Regions from separate parts of the Pauljensenia sp. C0170B5 genome, predicted to be linked through region 2. Evidence: riboswitches for the same ligand, from Rfam matches in the RefSeq annotation. Region 2 holds a riboswitch; the other holds the start of a gene.
What was found. Region 2 has a riboswitch for thiamine pyrophosphate ahead of AC1EJZ_RS04625 (phosphotransferase enzyme family protein). Riboswitches for the same ligand answer to the same signal wherever they lie in the genome.

Region 1: another riboswitch for thiamine pyrophosphate. It lies ahead of thiM (hydroxyethylthiazole kinase); the one in region 2 lies ahead of AC1EJZ_RS04625 (phosphotransferase enzyme family protein).

What each region holds. Positions count from the first base shown of each region.
Region 1 covers NZ_JBWPVR010000001.1:667,327-676,784, reverse strand. The annotation lists gene AC1EJZ_RS03030 (TenA family protein) at 56-712, opposite strand; gene thiD (bifunctional hydroxymethylpyrimidine kinase/phosphomethylpyrimidine kinase) at 709-1,509, opposite strand; gene thiE (thiamine phosphate synthase) at 1,639-2,373, opposite strand; gene thiM (hydroxyethylthiazole kinase) at 2,336-3,136, opposite strand; TPP riboswitch at 3,126-3,213, opposite strand; gene AC1EJZ_RS03010 (L,D-transpeptidase family protein) at 3,269-4,741, opposite strand; gene AC1EJZ_RS03005 (AMP-binding protein) at 4,869-6,185, shown strand; gene AC1EJZ_RS03000 (1,4-dihydroxy-2-naphthoate polyprenyltransferase) at 6,186-7,067, shown strand; gene AC1EJZ_RS02995 (hypothetical protein) at 7,109-7,822, shown strand; gene AC1EJZ_RS02990 (histidine phosphatase family protein) at 8,232-8,900, opposite strand; gene AC1EJZ_RS02985 (30S ribosomal protein bS22) at 8,998-9,096, opposite strand; gene AC1EJZ_RS02980 (helix-turn-helix domain-containing protein) at 9,191-9,409, opposite strand.
Region 2 covers NZ_JBWPVR010000002.1:296,355-305,812, forward strand. The annotation lists gene AC1EJZ_RS04605 (ABC transporter substrate-binding protein) at 1-79, opposite strand, end outside; gene AC1EJZ_RS04610 (ABC transporter ATP-binding protein) at 82-822, opposite strand; gene AC1EJZ_RS04615 (ABC transporter permease) at 806-1,552, opposite strand; gene AC1EJZ_RS04620 (ABC transporter substrate-binding protein) at 1,622-2,689, opposite strand; gene AC1EJZ_RS04625 (phosphotransferase enzyme family protein) at 2,686-3,840, opposite strand; TPP riboswitch at 3,865-3,970, opposite strand; gene infB (translation initiation factor IF-2) at 4,069-6,966, opposite strand; gene AC1EJZ_RS04635 (YlxR family protein) at 7,077-7,391, opposite strand; gene nusA (transcription termination factor NusA) at 7,412-8,563, opposite strand; gene AC1EJZ_RS04645 (ribosome maturation factor RimP) at 8,570-9,073, opposite strand; gene AC1EJZ_RS04650 (hypothetical protein) at 9,143-9,458, shown strand, end outside.

The DNA of each region.
Region 1 (9,458 bases), on a different contig from region 2:
CCCGTCGTCGGGTGACCTCACTGCGCCGGCCGACAACTGTCGGTGGCCTCGCGCATTACAGTGGCCACTGCTGACCTGTCCACGCAGCGTCGAAGAACATCCACTCATAGCGCGACGCAACTTCACATGCTTCGGCCATTCGCTCACGACCTGCTTCGTCACTGGCCTGCGAATATAAGTTGGCGTAGTGTTTCGCGCGCCGCGTCGCTTCCTCGAATTCTGGCCCCGTGTAGGTTCTGATCCAGTCACCGTAGGGGTGTGCGTCCAGCTCATCCTCGGAGTGGACACCCTCGCGGAGCCGATGCCCGACGAAATCGTAGAGCCAAAAGCATGGCAGCACTGCTGCAATGCCAACCCCCTGCGTCTCGGCATGCGTGCTGGCCAGCAGGAATGACATGTAGGCGCGACATGTGGGGTTCATGATTGCCCCCTCAAGGACGTCCACATGTGAGGCGTGCAGCGAACGCTCATCCACCATTGTCTGATGCGCACACCCCGACCAGAACGTCACTTCGTCAGCGTCACTGGCGCCGGCTGCCAGTGCGGACAAGGCGCGCGAATAGTCAATCAGGTACAACGCATCTTGGCGTAGGTACTCGTGGAATGTCTCCAGCTCAAGCGACCCGTCGGCAAGTGCGCAGACAAAGGGATGCTCACTGATCGCGTTGCGCACCGGTTCGATGCGCTGCCATACCTGGTCGGTAAAACTCATGATTCCTCATTCCACAGGTCGACAAAGTGATGAACGGGACCGTGCCCCCTGCCCACATCGAGCGAGTCGGCAGCCAGGATCGCGCGCGTCAAGTAATCTTTCGCCTGAGCAATCGCATCAACCCAGGTGTCTGTGCGTGGGCGTCTGGCCGCTATGGCACTGGACAACGTGCATCCGGTGCCGTGAGTGTTCTGCGTGTCGACACGCGTCCCCTTCAGGAATGTGACCCCGTCACCATCAATCAGCACGTCTGTGGACGTGTCGGTCAGGTGTCCGCCTTTGATGAGGACGCGGGTCATGCCGCGCGCGAGAAGTTCCTTGCCCTGGTCGGTTGCTTCGTCCAGCGTTGTCGCCACATCGCAATCCAGCAGCACGGCTGCTTCCTGCAGATTCGGGGTAATAAGGTCAGCTTTCATGCACAGGTCGCGCACAGCGTCGATGGCGTCCTCGTCAACCAGTCGGTCACCGGAGGTCGCCACCATGACGGGGTCAAAAATCGTGTTCGAAAGGCGCGGCAGATACTCACCGATTGCGGCCGCAAGTTCCGTGCTTGCCACCATTCCCACTTTCGTGGCGTCCGGAGTGATGTCGTCCAGCAGCGTGTCCATCTGCTGGCGCACGAAGTCCACCGGGACGGGGAACACGCCTCGCACTCCTTGCGTCGATTGGGCGGTCAGCGCCGTAATGACACTCATTCCGTAAGCTCCTGAGGCGCTGAACGATTTGAGATCTGCCTGAATGCCTGCCCCACCGCTGGGGTCCGATCCGGCGATTGTTAGGGCTTTGACTGTTTTCATAAGATGTTCTCCTTCATCGCATGGATGATGCATGCGCTGTCATTCGGGGCTTGGATCATGAGCTGGCGGACGCACTGGATACATAGCCGGCACGTGCTGAGTCCCTTCCTCGGGGTCTGAATTGGGTGGTTAGTGACCCGCGCTGCGCAGGCCTTCTGCCCATTGATCTGCCAGTTCGCGTGCAGCTTCGCGCGCGTCGGGTGCTAGGCAAATTGCGGACACGACGGCCGCTCCGTCCAATCCTTCACGTGCCAGCGGTGCCATATCCGGTGCTTTGATGCCGCCGATTGCCACCGACGGCAGGTGTGTGCTGCGTGCGATCTGTCCTGTTCCATCGATGCCATGTTCCTCAGGAGCATCGGTTTTCGTGGATGTATCACGCACGACACCAATGCCGATGTAGTCGACGCGCCCCGGGTTCTCTTCGGCTTCCTTCAGTTCCTCAGGGGTGGAGGCCGACAGGCCGATGATGGCCTCGGGACCGATCAGCTTGCGGACAAGGGCAACCGGCAAGTCGGTTTGTCCAACGTGGACGCCTGCAACGGTCGCGCCCGCCTGGCGTGCCGCCAGGAACACATCCACACGATCATTGATCAGGAGTGTGACCGAGTCAGCGACAGCGTCGGCCACTTCCATCACTTCGTTGAAGAAATCCAGTGACTCAGCGTCTTTACACCGAAGCTGCACGCATGTCACTCCTCCGGCGACAGCTTCTGCCACCGTTTGCGCAACGGTGCGTCCCGCAGCGTGGCACATGTCTGCGTCCGTGACAAGATAGATGCTCAGGTCGAGGGATGAGACAGCCTTGTTCATCACTGGCCTGGCCTCACTGCGCGATGATGGTGACGCGTTCAAAGTCCTCATCGCGGAAGTTGTCCAGCGCGTCGAGGAACTCCATTTGGAACGTGCCGGTTCCGCGTGCACGCTCCGCCGCGATTTCCGAGGCCGCCGCATACAGTGCGTGAACAGCAACCAAACCGTCAAGCTGGGTCCGAGCCACAGAGGCGAACGCGCCGGCCAGCGCGCCAAGTGAGCATCCCGCCCCAGTGATGCGGGTCAGCATATCTGAGCCACCCTCGACACGCACGATTGCGTCCGCTGAGACGATCGCATCGGACTTGCCGGACACAGCCACCAACGATCCATATTCGCTGTTGATGCGGCGGGCGGCATCGATGGCGGCGTCCACCGCATCAGCGGAGTCAACACCGCGGCCACCTTCTCCCAGACCTGCCAGAGCAATGATTTCCGACGGGTTGCCTCGCACAATTGACGGGCCGAGGGCGACCAACTGATGCGCGAGCTGCGTGCGCACCGGCAGTGGCCCGATGGCAACCGGGTCAAGAACCCAGCACGTGCCCGCTTCGTTGGCGCTGGTGGCGGACTCCAGAGCGGCTTCGCACTGAGTCGGCGTCGGGGTTCCCAGGTTGATCAGCACAGCATTGGCAATTGCGGCAAAGGGACCGGATTCGCCGGGGATATCGACCATTGCCGGCGCTGCCCCAATGGCAAGCAGGGCGTTGGCCGTAAAGTTCGTGACTACCGAGTTGGTGATGGCTCCAACGAGCGGGTGGTGTGTTCTGACAGCGTGTAAAGCGTCGACGCATTGGGTATGGAAATTCTCCATCGGACATTCCTTCGTCAGCATTATCTGGACAGGTTCAACGGGTTTGATCTCAGCGTGAAGCACCCCGTGTCACTGATCACAATGCTATCAGGTTTATACGAAAAGGTCGAACTGCAATGATGAGCCTGCTGCTCAGTAGTGTGACACCACCACTGTGCCGACAGGGGCCCAGTTATAGATCCACTGCGCACCATCAACCGGCATATTGACACAACCGTGCGAGCCACCTTCACCTGACCACCCAAAAGAGCTGCGTGAGGGCGCGCCGTGCAACGCGTAGTCACCGTGGAAGTATGACACCCACGGTGTGTATGTGCAGTAGTCGTAGCCGGGGCTGCAGCCCATCATCTGGTCCTGATGCTTGAGGTAGATGCGGAACGTTCCGGTAACGGTTTCCCACCCGGGCTTGCCGGGAACCATCGGGATCGGGCCCTGGACAACAGTTGCACCTTCGTAGGCGGTCACTGATGCGTTCGACAGGTCCACGTCGATCCACTTTTCACCAGGAGCTGCCTGATACACCTTGTCGCCAGCACCATCCGCAATCTCGCGGGTGGTGAATTCGGGTTCGGTCTGGTCGTAGTCAAAATCGCCTTCGTAGGCGGTGCCGTCTTTCAGGGCTGCGAGCAGCTCATCGGCCACCTTGCCAGCGTTGTTGACGGTCCATCCGCTCTTACCTGGATCCGCGACCGCGACAACGTCCCCACGCGAATTGACGTTCTTGACACCCTTCGTGGGCTCTTCGTTGGTGGACAGCGCGGTCGATTCAACCCACGCGCGAACTGGTTTCTCATTCCACGTGACATCAAGTGCGCCTGTGTTGGCGGCAGCACCCTTGCCACCAGCTCCGCCCGCGGCGTTCAGATCCGGCAGCGCGATCCACGTCGAGCGTTCACGCGCATCGGGTGAGTAGGTGTGAATACCGTCAGTAATCGATACAGGAATTTCCAGCATCGTGTTCGCCTTGTCTGCAAGTTGCTGAGCAATTTGCGTGGTCACCGTCGGGCTGACGGCGATCATCGGCAAGTCAATATCCTGGGTAGTCAGCGTGCGCGCAGCTTCATCGCATGCACTGGCAAGCTGCTCGAGGTCGACACTGTGCCCCTCCTGTGCTTCAATCACGCTGAATGCGCCACCGTCTTCGTTGAACTGGATGGAACCTTCGCGTACGGGCTGGTCAACAGAGGCGGAAACTTTCTGAGTCAATGCCTGCGCAGCCGCATCATCTCGCGAGGTCACCACCTGGACATCCCGCGAGGTAAACAGTGAGGAGATGCGTGACAGGATCGAACCGTTGGGAGCGAACACATCATCCAGCGTGGCGTCGGTGTCGATGGTGATTCCCACTTCTTCCAGCGTCGCGCTGGTCAGCGTACCGTCAACCGTCACATTGATGCTGGCGTGTGAGGCTCGCTCCTGCAGACCTTGGGCAATTTCGTCGCGGTTTTGTCCGGACACGGACTGTCCGGCGACAGTGGTTCGCGGCAAGGCGCGGTCAGCGAAGTAGGCCGCGTACGCACCCACACCGATCACTGCAACGAGCAGTGCTCCTAGTAATGCGATCAGCGCCCATGAGGCTTTCGCTGAGAGCTTCCCAATAGTCATACCTCGATAGTAACGAGGCTATCGGTGCAATTCCATGTCGACTTGCCCACGATCTCATCTCCGCACACGTTAATTGACCGATTGGGCACTACGATGGTTCAGAAAAGCCGTTTGTAAAGGAGGACAAGTGCAGACCCCTCGTGTCTTAGTCGTTCCGGGAGGCACTTCCGTTGGAGCAGCGGCTTTGGCTTACGCCTCGCTCAGCAAACTGGCTGAACAGGCACGCACAGCATCAGACGGCGCCATGGACGAGGCACCCTCGTCGCACAAGCGAACAGTCGTGGTCATGCGTCCTCCCAGCGAGATCCCCCATACGTCCTTGCGCCATCTTCAAACCGATGTGTCGCACGCTTTTCCTGAACTACCCGAAGACGTCCGCAATGACCCGGCTCTTCTGGACGGCATCGACGTGGTGATTCCGACGTCGGGGTCATCAACGGGAACGCCTCACCTCGTTGGCCTGTCCACCGAGGCATTAATCGCATCCGTGCACTCCACTCACGCGGCGCTGGAGGGGCCGGGGCGTTGGATTCTTGCGCTTCCTGCCCATCACATCGCCGGTGCTCAGGTCCTCATGCGCAGTGCAGTCGCCGGTTTCAGCCCGATGGTGGTGGACACGGATTCAGGTTTCCGCCCCGCTGACCTGCTCTCTTCCATCGCGGGTGCCACTCAGGATTCACATGTGCCAGGGTATCTCTCGCTGGTACCCGTGCAGCTGCGAGCGTGTTTGGATGCCGGTGAGGAAGTTATTCGCGCACTGGCCTCGCTTGCCGGTGTCCTCGTCGGCGGTTCTTCCATAACCAAGGAACTCCTGCAGGCTGCGCGCAACCACGGCATCCAGGTGGTCACGACCTATGGCATGACTGAAACGGGTGGCGGCTGCGTGTACAACTCACGTCCCTTGCCGGGGGTAACGGTCCGCGCTGTCGACGTTGACGGGCAATCACGCTTGGCAATTGCCGGGCCCATGCTCATGACAAAGTACCTGGACGGCCCCTCCCCCTTCATTGACGAGGGTGGCGCACGGTGGCTGCTGACAGGTGATATCGGTCGAATTGCCTCTAATGGCGACGTTCAGGTGCTGGGGCGCAGCGATGATGTCATCGTGACGGGCGGCCTGTCAGTGGCACCTGGTCCGGTTCGTGATGCCGTGTTGTCAGCTCCGGGTGTGCGTGACAGTTGGATCCTCGATCTTGAAGACGAACGCTGGGGGCACGTGGTCACCGCCGCGGTGGTGCGCGATAGCTCGCACAGTGCGGATCTGGATTCATGGGCGCGCTCCATTCGCGATCACGTGGGAGCGCGCCTGGGCCGAGCGCAGGCTCCACGCGTTGTTGTACCGCTTCACACACTGCCCATGCTGGAATCCGGGAAAGTTGACCGGAGCCGTGTGCGGGCACTGGTGATGGAACAGATCGAACACGGGGAGCACTGGCGACGCTAAATGGCAACTGTTCAAGACTGGATTGAGGGCGCCCGCCTTCGCACACTTCCGGCCGCTCTTGCGCCCGTGATTGTGGGAACTGCGGCTGCAGCTGAGCTGGATCAGTTGCACTGGGGGCGCGCATTGCTCGCACTGTGTGTGGCGCTGGCTTTGCAAATCGGTGTGAACTTTTCGAATGACTATTCTGACGGCGTGCGTGGAACGGATGACTTTCGCACCGGCCCGCCACGTTTGACGAGCGGCGGCTCGGTCTCTCCGCGCGTCGTCCTGGCAGTGGCGCTGGCTTGTTTCGCTGTGGCAGGCGTGGCCGGTCTGGTTCTGATCGCATTGTCTGGCCAGTGGTGGTTGCTGGTGGTGGGCGTCGCGGCAGTTGCCGCCGCATGGTTCTACACTGGTGGACGCAATCCGTACGGGTACATGGGTGTGGGACTGTCCGAGCTGATGGTGTTCATTTTCTTCGGGTTGGTCGCAACTGTGGGCACCACATGGACGCAGACTCTGAGTGCTCCCTGGTGGGTGTGGTGTGCCGGAGCAGGCATGGGGTTGGAATCGATCGCCTTGCTCATGGTGAATAACTTGCGTGACATTCCCACGGACAGGAACTCTGGGAAGATGACTCTGGCTGTCCGTTTGGGCGATCCCGCTTCGCGAGCGGCGTATTGCGCGCTCCTCATAGCCGCAGTTGTGGTGCTGGCGATCAGTGTGCATTCCCCGTGGTGGGCGGTGTGTGTGGCCGCTGTTCTGATGGCCGGCACCGTCATTCCCGGTATTCGAATCGTTCTCAACGGTGCGGTTGGCCGCGATCTGATACGCGCCTTGAAGTACACGGGGATCGCGACGCTGGCGTGCGCCGTCATCGTTTCAGTGGCCATCGTCATCTAAGTCGTGTCGAGGCATGGTCGTTCCTGACCTAAAATGGTGGGATGGTTCGTATTCTTGCCGTTGTCCTGTGGATTGCCGTCACTATTTACGCAATCGCTGACTGGGCACGCACTCCTGATGATGAAGTGCCTGGTCGTATCGGCCGTATGTGGTGGCTGACGATCATCGTCATCACGATGCCGTTTATTTCCATCGGGTCAATCGTGTGGATCCTGCTGCGAACCATCACGCGCGCCGAATCCGGGGAAACCACGGGGTTGTCGGACTTGACATCAGAATCGAATCCGCTGCGTTCTGGATGGTCCCGGCGACCTGACCGTTCGCAGTCCTCGCAGCGTCGCGAACCACTGGCACCCGACGATGATCCGGATTTCCTGTTCCGCCTGGAACGTGACATTCAGCGCCGCCGACGCGAGCAGGCTCGCAATGAGGAAGCGCACGGAGATCACGCGAAGCCCGTTGACAGCGACTCGAGTTCTCCTGACGAGCCTGGATATCGCGTGCCGCCAGCCGGTTCCACATCAGTTTCTGATTCCGACCAGTCAGATCCGGCTGATTCATTTTCCGAAGAAGCAGACGCGACAGGGCCCGATTCCGACACCGATGCGGATCCAACAAGCCCTGATTCCTCAACCAATGCAGACGCGCCAGAGCCTGATTCCACTAGCAATGCGGGCCCAGCAGGTCGCGATTCCTTCACCGACGAAGATACGTCCGAGACTGGCGACCCGTTGGATGAGGACCCCGAGCTCTAACACTCACTGTCACTCATCACAGACATCTCCGAGCGCTCTCGTCTGCTCCGTCTCGCACCATCTGCCCCTCTCGCCCCTCTGTCCGTTCTCTCCCCATCTGTCGATCTCGAGCTCGCTCGCGAGTTCCACACCGATGTGTCGTCACCGTTTGCGCAGTTCAGGCGGGTGCTAGTGAAAATCCCGCCTCGCAGACTGCCTTCAGATCGACAGTTGGGTGCAGAAAGAGACAGGCAGGTTCGGGAGGGGACAGTTGGAGGCAGAGGTACGCGCTAGACCGTTTATTGCGGTGCTGCCGCCCGCGCCTGACCGACTAGACATAGCCACGCACCGCCCGCACTCGAACAGGCCGACATCAAAGGGCCGGTACCGATAGGCTGCCCCAACCAGCCGGATACGCAGATGTCAGTTACTACCGTTTGAGCTGAGCTTCCGACGCACCTGGAGTCATGTCGGCCGCATGAGCCAACATGTCCTTGCATGGTTCGGAATAGTCGAGACCCACCAGCGTCGAGCCGCTGAAATGGAAGCTCGTCACCGATGCCAGGGAACAGACACGAGACAGTGGCGAGTGTGCCAACATGCGACCCTGCACGAAACGAGTCAGCGCTGTGATCGGCATTTGGTGAGAAACCACCAACGCTTCATGCCCACGGGCCTTGTCCAGGGCTGAGGAAACTGCCGCACTCATTCGCGACGCAGCATCAGCATAGGATTCTCCCCACGAGGGACGTAACGGATTGAGATAGAGGTGCCAGTAACGCGGATGCAGTAAGAGTGCACGGTTGGCGTTAATGGGCAGACCCTCGAAAGCTGAATCTGCTTCGATCAGGCGCACGTCCGCCTGGACAGGTACGTCAAAGGCCCGCGCGGTCGGAGCAGCGCTCTGCTGAGCACGTTTGAGTGGCGATGCAATAATGGCCGTGACATCGGCGCCCTCGTCAATGAGGTACTGAGCGACCCGTTCCGCCATCGCGTGCCCGAGCTCAGTCAGGCCGAATCCAGGGAGCCTTCCGTACAGAACACCGTCGGGATTATCGACTTCCCCGTGGCGCATCACGTGGATCGTTGTCAGTTCCATGGTTGTCACCCTTCGATGGGTTTGTGCCGCTGGTCGGCTACTCAGGTTGATCAGATATAAAACGAGACCCGACCACGATGGCCGGGCCCCGGTCGCGTCACTTCTTGTTACGACGCTGGTGCCGTGTCTTGCGCAGCAACTTGCGGTGCTTCTTCTTTGCCATGCGCTTACGGCGCTTCTTGATAACGGAACCCATAGGGCCCTCCCTCGTCATTCACAAATTGAATGCAGTCATGATGGTGCATGACAGCTACGGTCTGGGGTACCTCGAAAGATACAACCCTACTATCCTACCCGCTTATTCCACTTTGACGTTCATCGGACCATTGCGCAAGGCCGGCATCGATGATGTGACTCACTGCAGCCTCGGGCACTCTGAAGCTGCGGCCGACGCGAAGAGCAGGCAATTCACCCTTGTTAATCAAGCGGTAGACAGTCATTTTGGACACACGCATGAGATCTGCCACTTCCGCAACCGTCATAAAACGGGGCGCAGGTGAAGAGTCCATTGCGTCTCCCAAAAACAAAGAGGCGGGCAGGTCTGATCACTGCTCCGAG
Region 2 (9,458 bases):
CTTTCTTGCGTGCCACGAACAGGCCGGCGTGGTTGGGCCACGTCACGACGTATTCCAGACGAATTCTGACGAGGTTCATTGCTACCTTCTTTCTGCCCCTTGTTCGAGGGCGACTCTGATACTGGTGAGTGCGTGTAAGAACCGGGGATCTGTGCGCAGATTGGGATCGGTGCGGTTAGGCAGATCAATGGGGTAATCTGCGACAATGCGACCCGGCCGAGCGGACATGACAAGAACCCTGTCAGCAAGGGTAATGGCCTCTTCCACATCGTGCGTGACCAGCAGGATCGACAGTGCGCGCTGCCGGGCGGCGCTGACCAACCAACGTTGAATGCCGGCGCGCGTCATGGAATCAAGGGCGCCGAACGGCTCATCCAGTGCGATCAATGTGGGTTCAGCGAGCATCGTCCTCAGAAATGCCACACGCGAGCGCATTCCGCCAGAGAGCTGGTCCGGATAGGCGTGTGCGAATTCGTCGAGCTCGAACTGAGCGAGAAGGTCGAGGGCGGCCTGCCGTGCCGTGGCCGGGGGTAGTTTGTGGATGAACAGCGGCAATGCGACGTTGTCAACAACAGTGCGCCACTGAAACAGACCGTCGTTTTGCGGCATCAGTGCGACGTGCGGGTTATCCACCTGCCATTCGAGCTGGCCGCTCGTGGCGTGATCCAGGCCGGACACGATACGCAGCAGCGTGGACTTGCCACATCCTGATGGCCCGACGATTGCCACAGTCTGATGTGGGTACAGAGTGGCTGAAATGCGATCGAGGGCCAGAGTGGGCGGGACCTGGAATTGTTTACTGACGTCATTGATGTGAAGCATGTGTCACCGCTTTCCAGGGAAACGCAATGCGTTCGGCCAGAGCAACAACGCCGTACAGCACCAGTGTCATCGCTGTCAGCACTGCTGCGCCGACAAAGACCAGCTCGGTGCGAAACGAGGATTGCGCGGTCAGCAGGTAGATTCCCAAGCCATTGCGCGCTCCGACAAACTCAGCAGTCGCTGCCGTTGCCGGCCCGTAGGTGACGGTGATACGTAGCCCGGACATGAACACTGCGGCCGCAGCGGGCATGCGCACATGCGTGAGTATCCACCATTTCGATGCGCCCAAGGTCGTGGCCACGTCAATCTGGTCTCTGCTGGGCGATGCCAGTCCGCGCGCCAGCGGCACCACGATCGGGAAAAGCCCGAACAATCCGACCAGCAGTACTTTCGACGTGATACCGAAGCCGAACCAGATAATGAGCAGCGGCGCAATAGCGACGACCGGAATGGTCTGCGAGATGATGAGAACAGGGATGGCGACCCGACCGATCGGGCGAATCGCAAAGATGATGAAAGCCAGGCTCACACCGCACACGAGTGCGAGCACCGTTCCCAGACCAACTTCAAGGGCGGTGATCCTGGTGGCTTCCCAGACATTGGGCGCATCATCAAAGCCGGCGTGGATAATCGTCGAGGGCGCCGGCATAAGGCGTTCGTTGACGTTGAACGCGCGCACCGCCACCTCCCACGCGCACAGGAGCAACACCACAAACATCAGTGCGGGCATGAAACTGCCCCGGTGGTGTTGGTCGCGCTCACGTGCAGAGACGGCGGTGCGGTACCTCGCGGGCATCTGTTACTTCACGAACTCATTGGTGACGATGTCGTCAGCTGCGATCGGTTCGGTGACCGCAGTCCCCTTCTCGTCATACACGAGGCCCTGCTCGACAATGAATGCCAGGTAGGTGTTCCAGCGATCAATGTCGGCAAAGCCCACACCACCCTTTGAATCAGGCCAATACTGTGTGGAGAGTATTTCCTGGCTGCGGGTGACCAGTTCGGGATCAAGTTTGGCCTGTGGGTTGGCATCGACCAGAATTTTCGCCGCTTCATCGGGGTTATCCTTGGCGAACTCGTAGCCCTTTTGTGCTGCCTGCACGAAGGCGCGGACAAGGTCGGGATCCGATTCGATCAAGTCGTTGCGCGTCGAAATGCCGATCATTGCCGGAGTGGTGGGAACGTCATAGTCGGCGGGCTGGAACATGTGCAGCTTGGTGCCCGACAGTTCTGCCTCAATTGCCTCCCACGTGCTGAGAACCTCAGCAAAATCCGCCTGGCCTGATTCCAGAGCCGCCATTGCCTGCGCGCCCACAATGACGCGGTCAAATTCGCCTGTCCCGCCATCGTGCTGAATCATCATCTGGGTGGAGATATGGGCCGAATCGCCCGAGTAGTCTGCAATTGTCTTGCCGTCCAGATCTTTTGGACGGGTGATCCCCGAATCTTCCAGAACTCCCACGCCATAGGAGGACTTTTGCTGAATATTCAGCACCATCGTCAGCCCAAGGTTGGCGGCGTGAGCCGATGCCAGTGCATCTGCTCCCGAGATTCCAAAATCAGCGCCCTTCGCGCTGAGGACAGCGTCAACACCTGACTTGGAGAAGCCCATGATGTCCACATTCAATCCGGCGTCCGCGAAGTAGCCTTTTTCCTGGGCGACGAACAGTCCAGTGTGATTCGTGTTCGGTGTCCAGTCCAAGATGACGGACACATCACGCATCTGTCCAGAGGCCTGCGAAGCCGACTGGCCGGTGGCGTCGGCGCCTGACTGGTCAGCTGAGGACATATCCGACGATCCGCCTGATGAGCATGCGCCCAGCATGGCGACGCTGAGGAGGAGGGGCAAAAGCCTGGTTGTTTTCATGATCTCTCGATTGCTAGTTGGGTAACTGTGCGGATAAATTGAGTGCCGGATTCAGTGGTGAACCACCGGTGATGAGCATCCATCCCGATCGTGTACGCCCAATCCGACGTACGCCCCGGTATCGGGGCACGCTGGTCATACTCGATAACAGCGAGTTCGAACTCGGTGTTCGACACTGCCACCATCGGCGCGAGCATGCGAGCCTCCTCGCGCATCAGTGGGTACTGACTGACATACCCGTCCAGAAGGTCGCGCACCACCTGGGGACGCCACGCATTTTCGATACCTTCAGTGATGGTCAGCCAGTCGATCGCGTGACGTTCAATGAGCTGTGCCAGATCGAACAGCGACGGGTTGGCGTATGCCAGCCCAAAATCAAAGACACTGGTGATGACGGGACCCTGCCTGGTGTCCTTCCACATCGTGTTGGACACGTGCAGGTCGCCGTGTGTCCAGTAACGAGGGCGCTCCCGCAGCGGCTCAAGGGCCCGCGCAAAAGGAGCGACAACTGCCAGGTCACCAGCCAGGTCACGGCCGGTTCTGGACACATAGTTGGCAACGATGGGGTGCGCTTCGCACCAGGCTTCAAGACGGTCAAACGGATCACCGAGCATGAGGTCCATGCGCGACTGGTAAGGATTGGGCGGTGCGACCACTGCCGGAATCTTTTCAGAGGCGCGACGAAGCTGCCCCGCCACTCGGCCGATTTCCACGCTCTCTTCGCGTGTGTACGGCGGCATCCAGCTGGTCGTCGCACGGTAACGGTCTTCACCCGGCGCGCATTCGCTCACTTCCCAGACCCATCCGCCCATCGTCAGACATGTTCTGCCGGTATCGAAGGTGAAGAAGCGCGGCGTCGGGAAGGCGCCTGCGGCGAGCCGGTTCACATAGTCATGTTTGACACACAGGTCGTATTCGCTGATCAGGTGGGGCGCATAGCGTTTGATGAAGACGCGTGTTCCACATGCCAGCTGGGCGATACATGCCGAGGCCATTGGACGCGCCGAGTGAGTGAGGACCTGCGGGCACTGGGCAGAAGCACCCGCCAGATGCGGCATATCCACCAGGCGCTCTTCCAGCGCCGCCACATCCTGATCTGAGATCAGTGGCCACACATTGTTAATGATGTCGAGTTGTTCGTCTCGATTCATTTGCGGCTCCTCGTGCTCACCAATGCGCACGACTAAACCGCGTTCCTACGCCAGCATGATCTGGTTCAGGTATAACGGTCGGAGAATTTTCCCTCTCAGCCCGCCTGTCCGGGCTCCCGTGCCCCCTCACCATACCATCAGCTGCACGTCATACGTAAAACGAGGGTGCCCCACCCTCACATAGTGGATGGGTCACCCTCGTCAATGGGACAGGAAACACGGTGCGAACTAGTCGCGAGCCTTTTCCTTCATTTCCCACGTTTCGATGATGTCGCCCTCGGCAATGTCCTTGAAGCCCAGGGTGATACCGCATCCGTAGCCTTCGCGAACCTCGGTGACATCGTCCTTTTCGCGGCGCAGCGACGCGATCTCCAAATCGGGAGCAACCACGACACCGTCGCGAACCAGGCGGGCCTTCGAGCCGCGGCGAATGATGCCGTCACGGACAATGGAGCCTGCGATGTTACCGAACTTGCCGGAGCGGAAGACCTGGCGGATCTCAGCCGTGCCCAGCGCGACCTCTTCATAAATCGGCTTGAGCATGCCCTTCAGGGCCGCTTCGATATCGTCGATGGCTGCGTAGATGACCGAGTAGTACTTGATCTCCACGCCTTCCGCGTCGGCCATTTCAGCCACGCGCTCAGCCGGACGCACGTTAAAGCCGATGATGACCGCGTTATCGACGGTGGCCAGGTTGACATCGTTTTGCGTAATGGCTCCGACGCCGCGGTGGATGATCCGCAGGGCAACTTCGTCGCCCACGTCGATACGCAGCAAGGAATCTTCCAGAGCCTCAACGGCACCGGACACGTCACCCTTGATGACAAGGTTGAGGGTGTCAACTTCACCTTCCTTGAGAACCTTATCGAAGTCTTCGAGGGTGACGCGCTTGCGACGCTTGGCCAGCAGTGCTGCGCGCTCGGCAGCTTCTCGCTTGTCAGCGATCTGGCGGGCGGTGCGGTCATCGGATGCCACAAGGAAGGAGTCGCCTGCCCGTGGAACTGATGTCAGGCCGATCACCTGCACCGGTCGTGACGGACCGGCTTCCTGCACATCCTTGCCATACTCGTCGAACATGGCGCGCACGCGTCCGGAGGCGGATCCCACAACGAGGGCGTCTCCCACGCGCAGCGTTCCACGCTGGACCAGCATGGTGGCAACCGCACCACGACCACGGTCAAGGTTCGCTTCAATGGCGACGCCTCGCGCCTCGGTGTCAGGGTTTGCCTCCAGGTCAAGTGCGGCATCCGCTGTCAGGAGGACTGCTTCGAGCAGGTCACTGATGCCGGTGCGCTGCTTGGCGGACACGTCCACGAACATGACGTCGCCGCCATATTCTTCAGCCACAAGGTTGTATTCGGTGAGCTGGGAGCGGATCTTATCCGGATTGGCATCTTCCTTATCCACCTTGTTGACGGCCACAACGATCGGCACGTCCGCTGCCTGCGCATGGTTGATCGCTTCAACGGTCTGCGGCATGACGCCGTCATCGGCTGCGACCACCAGGATCGCAATGTCCGTTACCTTGGCGCCACGGGCACGCATAGCGGTGAAGGCTTCGTGACCAGGCGTGTCGATGAATGTGATGGGGCGGTCCTTGCCCTCCATATCCACCGTGACCTGGTAGGCGCCGATGTGCTGGGTGATGCCACCGTGTTCGGTGTCGACGACGTCGGTGTGCCGGATGGCGTCCAGCAGCTTCGTCTTACCGTGGTCGACGTGACCCATGACGGTGACGACCGGTGGGCGCGGCTTGAGGTGCTCTTCATCATCAAGTTCTTCGGCCTCAAGGTCGATATCGAAGGACTCAAGCAGTTCGCGATCTTCGTCTTCTGGGGAAACGACCTTAACGTTGTAGCCCAGTTCGTCGCCCAGTGTTTCAAAGGTGTCCTGATCCAGTGACTGCGTGGCCGTTGCCATTTCACCGAGGTGGAACAGAACAGTCACCAATGCTGCCGGATTGACGTCGATCTTTTCGGCAAGATCAGCCAGGGATGCGCCCTGACGGATGCGAATCTCCTGGCCATTTCCGCGAGGAATCTTCACGCCGCCGATTGTCGGTGCACTCTGCTCTTCGTATTCCTGCCGCCTTGCACGCTTGGACTTGCGTCCGCGACGCGAGCCGCTTCCACGGCCGAATGCGCCCGGTGTGGAGCCGCGACCACCGCGACCGCCACGGGGACGGCCACCGCTCGGGGGCGCAAATGCACCTGCGTGTGCGCCGACTCCTGGGCTGTTGTGACGTGAATTGTTGGAACGTCCACGTCCGCCACGTGACGGGCGGTCAGGCTTGGCGAACCGTGCCTGATCGGGCATCATCATCGGGTTTGGATGGTTGCCGCCGCGTGAACGGTTCGGGCGTTCAGCGCGGTGCTCGCCACCGCCGGAGCGGTTCGCGTGCGCAGCGCCACCTTGTGTGCCGCGACCACCGGGCCTGTTGGTGCGCTGGCCACCGCGTGTTCCACCAGGTCGAGGCATACCTTGCGTGGATGCGAAGGGATTGTTGCCTGGGCGTGGCCCGGCAGGGCGCGGGCCGGGACGAGGTCCTGGGCGCGGTGCCGACTGGCGGCCATGAGCCTTGGAATCTGAAGCCGATGCTTTCTTGGCGGATTGGGGGCCGGGCTTGGGACCAGATTCTCCCGACGACACCGGTGCCGATGCGTGAGCATCGCCTGATTCCTGAGTATCGCGAGGTCCCGGTTTCGCCGCTGCAGCTGCCTTCTTGTCAGCTGCGTGCGCTACCGGTCCTGGCTTCGGTGCTCGCGTCTTGGCCGGTTTCTTTTCTGACTTTCCGGTCGGCGCATCATCACTGGCCGCACTGCTTTCTGGCTGTGCCAGGTCGGCAGGTGTGGACGCAGTGGACGACTTCCTGGTCGACTTACGAGACGCAGTAGTTGTCTTCGCAGCCGTTTTCCTTGTTTTCTTGGGTGCCTTCGCCTTCTCGGATTCTTCTGTGTCCTGAGGCGCAAGGGAGGCGTAGTGTTCACGCACGGCTCGAACCACTGGCGGTTCCAGAGCCGAGCTTGATGCCTTGACGAACTCTCCGCTATCGCGCAGGTACGCCAAGAGTTCTTTGCTGGCAATGCCGAGCTCTTTGGCGAGCTCGTGTACACGCAACTTTGCCACAATTCTCCTGTCCGGATCCGTCTCCGAACTGGAGACGGGACTTATCGTTCTTGCTGGCAGCTCATCGCTGGGTACTCATCGGGTGCCCATCAGCTTCCAACCCGCTTCCATTACTCGATGTCCAACGCACGGTGCGTTGCTGACAATGTGATCGTGTCGATCAGGTGATCCCACTGGTCCTCCCCCACGGTGTGAGGCAGGCGTAATGCATGTTCGAGGGCTCGCCGTCGGCGGGCCTTCTCCATGCATGTCGCATGTGCGTGAATCCACGCACCACGACCTGGCAGGATGCCTTTTGGATCCACCTGTGCGGATCCGTCGTGAGTCGCCACCATTCGAACCATGCTCGAGGGGGCGCCTCGCTGCCGGCAGCCAATACATGTGCGAATCGGGCCTGAATGGTCATGCGTCTCCACCGCACACATACTAGTCCAGCCCAACCAGTCTAACTGAGGTCGGCGTCCGTATTGGAATCTGTATGTGAGCGACTGGTCACGTCGTCCTCGTCCTCGTCCTCGGCAGTGATGTCGAGTGCGTCGGTGCCGCTACCATCTGACACGCTGGCAGCCTCGTCACCTCCATAGGGCATGTCAGGCATCGATGAGCGTGACGCCTCCATCTTTCCGTCCGCATCCGTGTCGGAGTGAATATCAATGTGGAAACCTGTCAGACGCGCAGCCAGTCGAGCGTTTTGTCCCTCTTTGCCGATTGCCAGTGAGAGCTGGAAGTCAGGCACAACGGCGGTGGCGGTGTGATTTTCAACCGAGTGCACGACCACTCGGCTCACGCGCGCCGGAGACAGCGCGTTGGACACGAAACGAGCAGGATCTGCCGACCAGTCAACGATGTCGATCTTTTCACCACCCAGCTCAGTCATCACCGAGCGCACACGCGACCCCATCGGCCCAATGCATGCTCCCTTGGCGTTGACACCTTCACGTGTTGCGGCAACGGCGATCTTCGTGCGGTGGCCCGCTTCGCGCGCAACGGCCTTGATCTCCACCAGACCCTGCTGGATCTCAGGAACCTCGCGTTCGAACAGGCCGAGCACCAAGCCGGGGTGGGTTCGTGACAGGACGATTCGCGCACCACGTTCGGTGCGTTCAACCGACACGACGTAGGCGCGGATCCGCTCATTGTGATGGTATTCCTCGCCCGGAACCTTTTCTGAATCCGGCAGCACGGCCTCGAAGTCGTCCGATAGTTTCACCAGCGTCAGGTGGCGTTCACGTGCCTGCTGGACAAGGCCGGTGACGATCTGCCCGGTCTTGGATGCGAAGTCGCCCAGAACTTTCTGATCGTCGGCGTCTCGCAGCCGCTGCATGATCACCGAGCGCGCAGTTGCCTGTGCGATGCGCCCAAAGTTGGAGGGGGTGTCATCGAATTCACCGATCGGGTTGCCGTCGTCGTCTTCTTCGGTCGCCATGACGGTGACCCGCCCTGAACGCTTGTCGATCTCAATGCGAGCTTTGCGGATAGCGCCCGGGATGTTGTGATACGCCTTGAGCAGCGCCTCTTCGATCGCGTCCACAAGAGTATTGAGATCTACACCTTTTTCCTGCTCCACCATTCGGAGCGCTGTCATGTCAATTTCCATGATCCCTCACTTGTCTGACTTACCCGTGCCAAGCTCGACGCGCGGACGCGCCTTCTTGATCGTGTCGTATTCAATGGTAACCGGCTCACCATCGACCACCAGAATGACCTGCTGATCAGCCACTTCGGACAGTCTCCCCTCAACGGTGTTCCCGTCGCGAAGCTTGACGCGGATGAGCCGTCCGATCTGTCTGCGCCAGTGCCGCGGCTGCGTGAGTTCACGCTCGGCTCCCGGTGTGGACACTTCCAGAATGTATTCACTGTCAATCGGGTCGGCCTCGTCCATCGCCAAGGAAATGGCTCGTGAGACCTGCGCGAGTGTGTCGGAGTCAACTGACTCGTAGGAGTCTGCAGACGTGTCCTCACCGTAATCCACGCTGATGCGCACAATCGGACGCGCCTGGGGGCCGACGACCTCGATCTGATCGATGATGAGTCCGCACGTGGCGACGACGGGCTCCAGTATGCGCCTGATCAGATCCTGATCTACTGGCTGAGCGGGTTGTGCCACAGTTTCTTCCTTCCGAACGACACGCCAATATTCACTAGTTTAGCCACATGCGCATGCGATGATGACACCGTGAAGTTTTCCTCCAGCCTGCACCGCCACTCGTTTTACCATTTGGCGAGGGCGGCGTGCGCAAGCGCCGCGATAGCTGCCATCGCCGTGACACTCACGGGCTGCGGGGTTCACCTGGAATCGGCGCAGGGCTCACTGCCTGAGCTGACAGCGCCCCAGCTGGTGCGCGATCGTGCTGTTCGCGCGGATTGGGCAATTGCCGCTCGTGCCGACGAGCTCGCTGATCTGGCCGGACAGTGTGAGCCGTGCCAGAAGGCGTGGCGCGATGTGGCCGACCGTGCCGCGCAGCGAGTCGAGTCACTGGGAGGCGTATGGG